Regions from separate parts of the Bacillus sp. CIS52 genome, predicted to be linked through region 1. Evidence: riboswitches for the same ligand, from Rfam matches in the RefSeq annotation. Region 1 holds a riboswitch; each other region holds the start of a gene.
The links. Region 1 has a riboswitch for S-adenosylmethionine ahead of ACH32G_RS03800 (bifunctional homocysteine S-methyltransferase/methylenetetrahydrofolate reductase). Riboswitches for the same ligand answer to the same signal wherever they lie in the genome.
Positions count from the first base shown of each region.

Region 2: linked by a shared signal. The riboswitch ahead of mtnW (2,3-diketo-5-methylthiopentyl-1-phosphate enolase) and the one ahead of ACH32G_RS03800 (bifunctional homocysteine S-methyltransferase/methylenetetrahydrofolate reductase) in region 1 are both predicted to bind S-adenosylmethionine.
Region 3: linked by a shared signal. The riboswitch ahead of metE (5-methyltetrahydropteroyltriglutamate--homocysteine S-methyltransferase) and the one ahead of ACH32G_RS03800 (bifunctional homocysteine S-methyltransferase/methylenetetrahydrofolate reductase) in region 1 are both predicted to bind S-adenosylmethionine.

Region 1 is NZ_JBIUFR010000001.1:836,642-839,893, forward strand. It holds gene ACH32G_RS03790 (CvfB family protein) at 1-684, opposite strand, end outside; gene ACH32G_RS03795 (YajQ family cyclic di-GMP-binding protein) at 784-1,275, shown strand; SAM riboswitch class I at 1,376-1,497, shown strand; gene ACH32G_RS03800 (bifunctional homocysteine S-methyltransferase/methylenetetrahydrofolate reductase) at 1,587-3,252, shown strand, end outside.
Region 2 is NZ_JBIUFR010000001.1:611,712-614,963, reverse strand. It holds gene ACH32G_RS02540 (carbon-nitrogen family hydrolase) at 1-615, opposite strand, end outside; gene ACH32G_RS02535 (aminotransferase class I/II-fold pyridoxal phosphate-dependent enzyme) at 708-1,904, shown strand; SAM riboswitch class I at 1,941-2,040, shown strand; gene mtnW (2,3-diketo-5-methylthiopentyl-1-phosphate enolase) at 2,122-3,252, shown strand, end outside.
Region 3 is NZ_JBIUFR010000001.1:645,618-648,869, forward strand. It holds gene ACH32G_RS02690 (STAS domain-containing protein) at 1-81, opposite strand, end outside; gene ACH32G_RS02695 (S8 family peptidase) at 301-1,260, shown strand; SAM riboswitch class I at 1,401-1,555, shown strand; gene metE (5-methyltetrahydropteroyltriglutamate--homocysteine S-methyltransferase) at 1,639-3,252, shown strand, end outside.

The sequences.
Region 1 (3,252 bases):
CGGCAGCAGCGACATGTTGACGGAGCCGTCTTCCTTCACCTCGATGACACGCCCTGTCACGCGGCTGCCGAGTCTCGGCTCTTCCTTTCTTTCTGAAGGGTGAATAAATGCGCGGATGCCTTCATCTGTAATCAGAAAAGAGCCAGATGCGATCAGTCTGTACACCGTGCCTGTCAAGTCTTTATTCATGACGTCTTCCTCTGCATCCGTAAATAATTCACTGATGATATCCTCAGGCGCCGGCTTGGCAAACATGCGTCCGCGGCTTGTCACCTTCAGCATGCAATACAGTCTGTCGCCTTTTTGCGGCCAGACGGATTTGTACGGAGGAAGATGCTCCGTTGCGACGAGCGCGTCTTTCGACAGACCGACGTCGACGAATACGCCCATATCTTCCACTGCGTCCGTCACTTCCACCCATCCGTAATCATAAAAGCTGATGAGCGGCTTTTTCATTGTCGCCGCGAGTCTTTCCTGATGGTCGACGTAAATAAATACGTCCACTTCATCTCTGTCTTCGATATCCTCCGTGATTTCACTGTTATGTAAAAGAACCGTATCCTCGCCGTCCGTTAAAAAATAACCGAAATCGGTCTGGTGATCTATACTAAGCGTGAGCTGCTGCCCTGGTTTCATGTTATCGTCCTTCCTGCTTCGCCCGTCAGAGGCTGATGTTTTTCTCATTTTTTCCAATTCGCACAAATTCATGCTTTGTGCTGTTGGACATTTCTCTTTATTCTACTATAATCAACACATAAGTGAAATGTTATAGGAGGTTTTCTCATGGCAAAAGAAAGTTCTTTTGATATTGTATCCAAAGTTGAATTTCCTGAAGTGCAGAATGCGATTCAGATGACGCTGAAAGAAATCGGCACGCGCTATGACTTTAAAGGATCTAAAAGCGATGTGACTTTAGAAAAGGAAGAACTCGTTCTGATTTCTGATGATGAGTTTAAATTGAATCAGCTCAAGGATGTGCTGAGCGGCAAGCTGATTAAACGGGATGTGCCGACGAAAAACATTGAATACGGCAAAATCGAAAATGCATCGGGAGGCACGGTGCGCCAGCGCGCGAAGCTTGTACAGGGCATTGATAAAGACAACGCAAAAAAAATCAACGCGGTGATTAAAAACTCCGGCTTGAAGGTTAAGTCGCAGATTCAGGACGACCAAGTGCGCGTCACCGGAAAAAATAAAGATGATCTGCAGCAGATTATTGCAGCCGTCCGCGGAGCAGACCTGCCGATTGACGTTCAATTTATTAATTTCAGATAAATTATGTGATTCCTATTGATTATTGTCTCTATTTTCGGTAAATTTGGAGAAAGGGATTTTCACAGTTAAGTTTTGGAAACCCATGACAATTACATGAACGTTCTTATCAAGAGAAGCCGAGGGACTGGCCCGACGACGCTTCAGCAACCGGTGTAGTGGTTTACCCAAACCATGACCAAGGTGCTAAATCCAGCAAGCTAAAAACAGCTTGGAAGATAAGAAGAGAGACAAATGATTACAAAGTCTTCTTCTTAAGAAGACTTTTTTTATTTCTCTTTTTTCCTTGCTGAATGTGATGAAGGAGGCAAACAATGGGACTATTACAAGACTTAGAAGAACGGATTTTAATCGGAGACGGCGCGATGGGCACTCTCCTCTACTCCTACGGCATTGACAGATGTTTTGAGGAACTGAATGTATCTAAGCCCGATGAGATCAAGCGGATACATAAGGCATACGTGGAAGCCGGTGCAGATATCATCCAGACGAACACGTACGGCGCGAATTTTATTAAGCTCTCCAGATACGGCCTTGAGGATGAAACGAAAAAAATCAATCAGGAGGCGGTCAGAATCGCGCGCGCTTCCTCAGACGGCGCTTATGTATTGGGAACGATGGGCGGCATCCGCACCTTTAACAAAAACGCCTACAGCCTTGAAGAGATTAAACGCAGCTTTCGGGAGCAGCTTTATTTATTGCTGCACGAAGAGCCGGACGGCCTGCTTTTGGAAACATACTATGATTTAGAAGAGGCGCGCGAAGTGCTGAAGATCGCCAGAAAAGAAACGGAACTTCCGATCATGCTGAACGTATCCATGCACGAACAGGGCGTGCTTCAGGACGGAACGCCGCTTCGGGAAGCTCTCAGGTCAATTGCCGATCTCGGCGCTGATATAACGGGAATCAATTGCCGGCTCGGCCCGTACCACATGATTGAAGCGCTCACCGAAGTGCCGATTTTCCGTGACGCTTATTTATCGGTCTATCCGAACAGCAGCCTTCCGTCCTTAGAAGAAGGCCGGCTTGTTTATGATACGGACGATGCCTATTTCCGGGAAAGCGCCGTACAATTCCGCACTCAGGGCGCTCGCATAATCGGCGGCTGCTGCGGCACGACGCCCAACCATATCAGAGCCATGGCTGAAGCGGTGCGCGGACTTTCACCGGTCACTGATAAAGAAGTGAAAATCAGACGGGAAGAAGAAGTCATCTCCGTCCGGGATGAACGGACCGAGCCGAGTTTAAACGAAATCGCCGCGCAAAAACGGTCAATTATCGTAGAGCTTGACCCGCCGAAAAAATTGAATTTTGACAAATTTCTGCAAGCGGCGGCTGAATTAAAGGAAACCGGCATAGAAGCGCTGACGCTCGCCGACAATTCATTGGCGACACCGAGAATCAGCAATGCCGCCTGCGGTTCATTGCTGAAAGAGCGCCTTGATATCCGTTCTCTCGTCCATATTACATGCAGAGACCGCAACATCATCGGCCTTCAGTCACATTTAATGGGACTGGATACGCTCGGGCTTACCGACATTTTAGCTATCACCGGCGACCCTTCAAAAATCGGCGACTTTCCGGGGGCTACCTCCGTCTATGATTTAACGTCCTTTGACTTGATCAGGCTGATTAAACAATTCAACGAGGGCATTTCTTTATCGGGGAAACCGCTCGGCAAGAAAACAAACTTTTCCGTAGCGGGGGCATTTAACCCGAATGTCCGTCATTTGGATAAGGCCGTAAAACGGCTGGAGAAAAAAATCGAGTGCGGCGCTGACTACTTCGTGTCTCAGCCTGTCTACTCAGAGCAGCAGCTCATTGACATTCATCATGAAACAAAACATCTCAAAACACCGGTGTATATCGGAATCATGCCGTTAACGAGCAGCCGCAATGCAGAGTTCATTCATCATGAAATCCCGGGCATTAAGCTGTCTGACAGCATCCGCGAAAAAATGGCGCTCGCCGGCGAAGACA
Region 2 (3,252 bases), 220 kb from region 1:
ATCGGGATTTGACCCCGTGCAGTTAGAGGCTGCGACAAAACATTGGTTTTCAATGGCTCTGGCGACAAGCAGACTCCGCCAATGATCGAGGCGGGGCAGAGGCCATTCCGCAGAGATAAACAGGACATTCGCTCCTTGGGACGTATGCTTTCTGATCCATTCGGGGAACCGGATATCATAGCAGATCAGCCCGGCGCACTTGACACCGTCAAGCTCAAAGGAACCATCACTGTTTCCTGCTGTCAGATACAGATGTTCATCCATCAGCTGAAACAGATGGGCTTTCTGATAGCGCTTCACGATCTTTCCGCTGTTATCGGCGGTGTACATAGTGTTATAGACATTTTCGCCTTCTTTGACTGCAAAAGATCCGGCAACGAGGTGTACGTTGTATGCTTTGGCCGTTTTTTTAAGCCATTGTGCCGAAACTTCGCCGTTTTCATCCGCCAGCTGGTCAAGCCGTGTGAGATCATAGCCGGTCGTCCACAGCTCAGGAAGCACGATGACATCAGCATGGCGGCTTTCTTGCTCAATCAAAGATTCTGCTTTTTTGAAGTTTTCTGAAGGATTTCCGTATGAAATATCAAATTGCAAACAGGAAACGGTCCATTTCATTTTTTATACACCTCAAGTTTCTCTTTACTTTTTTTATTTAACCATATATGATGATGGACTATCATTTCAAGACATTTTTAGAAGGTGAAAATATGAACTTTGAAGTCTCAGATGTACTCAAACAGCTGCCGGAACAATTTTTTGCATCTTTGGTGCAAAAGGTCAATCAAAAGCTGAAAGAAGGCAAAGACATCATCAATTTAGGACAGGGGAATCCCGATCAGCCGACACCTCAGCATATCGTTGAAGAAATGAAGCGCGCCGTCGAAAAGCCGGAAAATCATAAATACTCATCATTCCGGGGCGCTTACAGCTTCAAAAAAGCTGCGGCTGAATTTTATGAAAGGGAGTACGGGGTGACGCTTGACCCGGAAACGGAAGTAGCCGTGCTGTTCGGAGGCAAGGCGGGGCTTGTTGAGCTTCCGCAATGTCTTTTGAACCCGGGAGATACCATTCTTGTGCCTGATCCCGGATATCCTGACTACTGGTCGGGGGTCGCCCTTGCGAAAGCGAAAATGGAAATGATGCCTCTGACGGAAGATAGAGGGTTTCTCCCCGATTACAGCGCAATTCCTGAAAAGGTGCAGAACGAGGCGAAGCTGCTGTATCTCAATTATCCGAATAATCCGACCGGTGCTGTGGCAACAGAGGCGTTTTTCGAGGAGACGGTCAGCTTTGCGGAACAAAACGGCATTTGTGTCGTTCATGATTTCGCATACGGGGCCGTCGGTTTTGACGGGCATAAACCGCTGAGCTTTTTGCAGACGGAAGGCGCAAAAGAAACGGGGATTGAAATCTATACTTTGTCCAAAACGTATAACATGGCGGGCTGGCGGGTCGGATTTGCCGTCGGAAACGCGTCTGTCATCGAAGCGATCAATCTTTATCAAGATCATATGTTTGTCAGTCTGTTTCCCGCGGCGCAGCAAGCGGCAGCCGCCGCTCTTTTGGCGGATCAGACGTGCGTCGCAGCGCAAAATGACAGATATGAGTCGAGACGCAATGCCTGGATTGCAGCCTGCCGTGATATCGGCTGGGATGTGAAGGCTCCGGCGGGTTCCTTTTTTGCATGGCTTCCGGTGCCGGACGGTTATACGTCGCAGTCGTTTTCAGATCTGCTTTTGGAAAAAGCGGATGTCTCGGTCGCAGCCGGAAACGGGTTCGGAAAATTCGGAGAAGGCTATATAAGAGTCGGTCTTCTGACAAGTGAAGAAAGACTTAAAGAAGCTGCGGAACGGATCGGGAAGCTGAATCTTTTCACCCGAAAAAGCATTGACATATCAGGATAACAATGCGATAATTCAAAATACTTTATAAAATCATTATTCTTATCAAGAGCAGGCAGAGGGACGAGCCCGATGAAGCCCGGCAACCGACTGATAAAGCACGGTGCTAATTCTTGCAGCAGGAGCTGAGAGATAAGATTCGGACATAACACGAAGCCTCTTTCTGCTCTTAAGGAAGAGGCTTTTTTATGTTTTGCGAAAGAAAGAGAGGCGTTCACGCATGAGCGAAGTATTGGCAACATATCTTCTGACAGACACAACGGACAGTGAAAAGCGGGCGGAACAGATTGCGGCGGGGCTGACGGTAGGCTCCTGGACGGATCTGCCCCTGGTGAAACAGGAACAGCTCAGAAAGCATAAAGGCCGGGTCGTGAAAGTTGAGGAAAAAGAAGGGGCCAAAGAAAACGAAACACAATCCGTCATCACCATCGCCTATCCTGAGGCGAACTTTTCAAGAGATATTCCGGCCGTCCTGACGACGGTATTCGGAAAGCTGTCACTGGACGGAAAAATAAAATTGACTGATCTTGAATTTTCCGAAGGGTTTAAACGCTCCCTTCCCGGGCCGAAATTCGGTATATACGGCATCCGCAAACTGCTGGGCGAATTTGAAAGACCGCTTCTGATGAGCATCTTTAAAGGCGTGATTGGACGGGATCTCGCCGACATTAAAGAACAGCTCAGACAGCAGGCGCTCGGCGGCGTGGATCTTATTAAAGATGACGAAATTTTCTTTGAAAATGAACTGGCTCCGTTTGAAACCCGCATTATCGAAGGAAAACAAGTCCTGAAGGAAACGCGGGAGGAGACGGGGCATAAGACGCTGTACGCCGTAAACCTGACGGGGAGGACTTCTGAATTGCGGGATAAAGCGAGACGCGCGGCAGAACTCGGGGCAGACGCCCTCTTACTGAATGTATTCGCCTACGGCTTAGACGTCATGCAAAGTCTTGCTGAAGATGGGGAAATCCCGCTTCCGATTATGGCGCATCCGGCGGTCAGCGGCGCGTTTACATCATCTCCCGTTTACGGTTTATCGCACGCACTTTTGCTCGGCAAGCTGAACCGCTATTGCGGCGCCGATTTCAGCTTATTTCCGTCACCATACGGATCCGTCGCTCTTCCGAAGGAGTCCGCACTTGCGATCCATCATGAATGTGTAAAGGAAGACGTCTTTCATCCGACGTTTGCCGTCCCGTCAGCAGGCATTCATCCAGGCATGGTGCCATTGTTAATGCGTGATTTCGGTATTGATCACATCATCAATGCAGGCGGAGGCATTCACGGCCATCCGAAAGGAGCCGAGGGCGGCGGAAGAGCGTTCCGCGCCATTATTGATGCGGTGCTTGAA
Region 3 (3,252 bases), 190 kb from region 1:
TTCCATCGTTTCAATCCATTCTTTCGCAATTTGATCCACCCGTTCGGAAAAATAGTCGTACAATGCTTCATTTATCTTCATACCTCTTCTCCTTTCCCATTTCCAATTATAGCGTCAGCTGATGCCGAATCAAAATAAAAGCCGTTGAACCATCCAATTATTTGAAATTATTTAGTGCAATAGATTGCGCCTTTTTTATGAAAATGCTTCAAATGACTCTTTCCGAACGGCATAATCTGCCATAAAATAGTAGCAACACCCTTGAATCCACTCGCAAGCATAAAAAAGGAGGGCTTTTTTATGAATGGTGAAATGCGGTTGATTCCTTATGTCACGGATGAGCAGATCATGGATGTGAACGAGCTTCCTGAGGGTATTAAAGTGATTAAGGCGCCAGAATTGTGGGCAAAAGGGTTTAAAGGAAAGGATATTAAAATCGCGGTGCTTGATACAGGCTGCGACATTAATCATCCTGATTTGAAAGACCGGGTTATCGGCGGAAAAAACTTTACCGATGATGACGAAGGCAAAGAAGACGCGATTTCCGATTACAACGGCCACGGGACACATGTTTCCGGAACGATTGCCGCCAATGATTCAAACGGCGGAATTTCAGGTGTTGCGCCGGAAGCGAGCCTTTTAATCGTTAAAGTTCTCGGCGGTCAAAACGGCAGCGGCAAATACGAATGGATCATTAACGGCATCAACTACGCCGTTGAACAAAAGGCGGACATTATTTCCATGTCACTCGGCGGACCGAACGATGTGCCTGAACTGAAAGAAGCCGTCTCAAATGCGGTAAAAAGCGGTGTACTGGTCGTTTGCGCAGCAGGAAATGAAGGTGACGGAGACGAGCGGACAGAAGAACTGTCGTATCCGGCCGCTTACAACGAAGTGATTGCCGTCGGATCAGTCTCAATCGCCCGTAAATCGTCAGAATTTTCAAACGCAAATAAAGAAATTGACCTCGTGGCGCCCGGAGAAAACATTCTCTCCACCCTTCCCAACCATAAATACGGGAAGCTGACGGGCACTTCAATGGCCGCCCCGCACGTGAGCGGAGCGCTGGCCTTAATAAAAGGGCTTGAACAGGACTCGTTTCAGCGGACGCTTTCTGAAGCCGAAATTTATGCCCAGCTTGTGCGGCGTACTCTTCCTTTGAACATCTCCAAAACATTGGCCGGGAACGGGTTTCTGTATTTAGACGCGCCTGATGTGCTCCTGGAAAGAGCCGAACAGGCACAGCTGCTGTCTTTCTGATATTTTTTTCATATAATGATTGATCCGCTTGTCAAAATCACCAATTTTTAAAATGTGAGATTTTCTATTGACAGTGATCTGAATAAGCTGATAAGATAACCAACAAATGATGTAACTTTTCAAAAAAATTGAAATATTTTCTCTTATCGAGAGTTGGGCGAGGGATTGGCCTTTTGACCCCAACAGCAACCGACCGTAATTCCATTGTGAAATGGGGCGCGTGATTTTTGCGCCGAGACGATAGTCTCCTAAGGCACGGTGCTAATTCCATCAGACGTGATCTGAGAGATAAGAGAGGCTTAAATTTTGATGTTAAAGCCTCTTTCTCTCATGAGAAAGAGGCTTTTTTGTTACATCTCACTTAAAGGAGGAGACTTAATGACTACAATCAAAACTTCAAATCTCGGTTTTCCGAGAATCGGCTTGAACAGAGAATGGAAAAAAGCGCTTGAGGCTTATTGGAAAGGAAACACTGATAAAGAAACGTTTCTTAAAGAGCTTGACGGTTTATTCTTATCGGCTGTCAAAACACAGCTTGACCAAAATATCGACATCGTGCCGGTCTCTGATTTTACTCATTATGACCATGTGCTTGATACAGCTGTCAGCTTTAACTGGATTCCGGAAAGATTCCGCAGTATCACAGATCCCGTTGATACATATTTCGCGATTGCCCGCGGTGTTAAAGACGCCGTTTCCAGTGAAATGACAAAATGGTTCAATACCAACTACCATTACATCGTTCCTGAATATGACGAAAGCATTGAATTCCGTCTGACGAGAAACAAACAGCTTGACGACTACCGCCGGATCAAAGAAGAATTCGGAGCGGAAACGAAACCTGTCATCGTCGGTCCGTACACATTCGTCACGCTTGCGAAAGGATACGAAGAATCAGAGGCGAAAGCGATTCAAAAGCGCCTTGTTCCTCTTTATGTGCAGCTGCTGAAAGAGCTTGAAGCAGAAGGCGTCAAATGGGTTCAGATTGATGAGCCAGCCCTTGTGACAGCCTCTGCTGAAGATGTCCGCGCCGCAAAAGAACTCTATGAATCTATTGCAAAAGAGCTTTCAGGGCTGAATGTCCTCCTGCAGACATACTTCGATTCGGTTGATGCATATGAAGAACTCGTTTCGTATCCTGTACAAGGAATCGGGCTTGATTTCGTGCATGATAAAGGCAGAAACCTTGAGCAATTGAAAAAGTACGGCTTCCCGAAAGATAAAGTGCTGGCAGCCGGTGTGATCGACGGCCGAAACATTTGGAAAATCGATGTTGAAGAACGCCTTGATGCGGCTTTGGATATCCTCAGCCACGCTGATGTTGAGGAGTTATGGATTCAGCCTTCAAGCAGCCTTCTGCACGTGCCGGTGGCGAAACACCCTGACGAGCATCTTGAAAAGGATTTGCTGAACGGCCTGTCATACGCTAAAGAAAAACTGGCGGAACTCGGCGTCTTAAAAGAAGGGCTTCTGTCCGGCAAAGCGGCTGTCAGTGAGCAGATCGAAGAGTCAAAAGCGGCACTTAAAGCTTTGAAAGCATTCGCAACAGGGGCGAACTCAGCTCAAAAAGAAGAATTGAATCAGCTGACAGAAAAAGATTTCTCCCGCCCTGCAAGCTTTGAAGAACGTTTGGCGCTGCAAAATGAATCACTCGGTCTTCCCCTTCTGCCGACGACGACGATCGGAAGCTTCCCCCAATCTGCAGAAGTGCGGAGCGCACGGCAAAAATGGCGGAAAAAAGATTGGACGGATGAACAGTATCAAGCGTTTATTAATGCGGAAACGAAGCGCTGGGTTGAGATTCAGGAAGAAATCGGCTTAGACGTGCTCGTTCACGGAGAATTTGAACGGACGGACATGGTCGAATACTTCGGTGAAAAACTGGCCGGGTTCGCCTTTACGAAATATGCATGGGTGCAGTCTTACGGTTCACGCTGCGTACGTCCGCCTGTCATTTTCGGAGATGTCGAATTTATCGAACCGATGACGGTA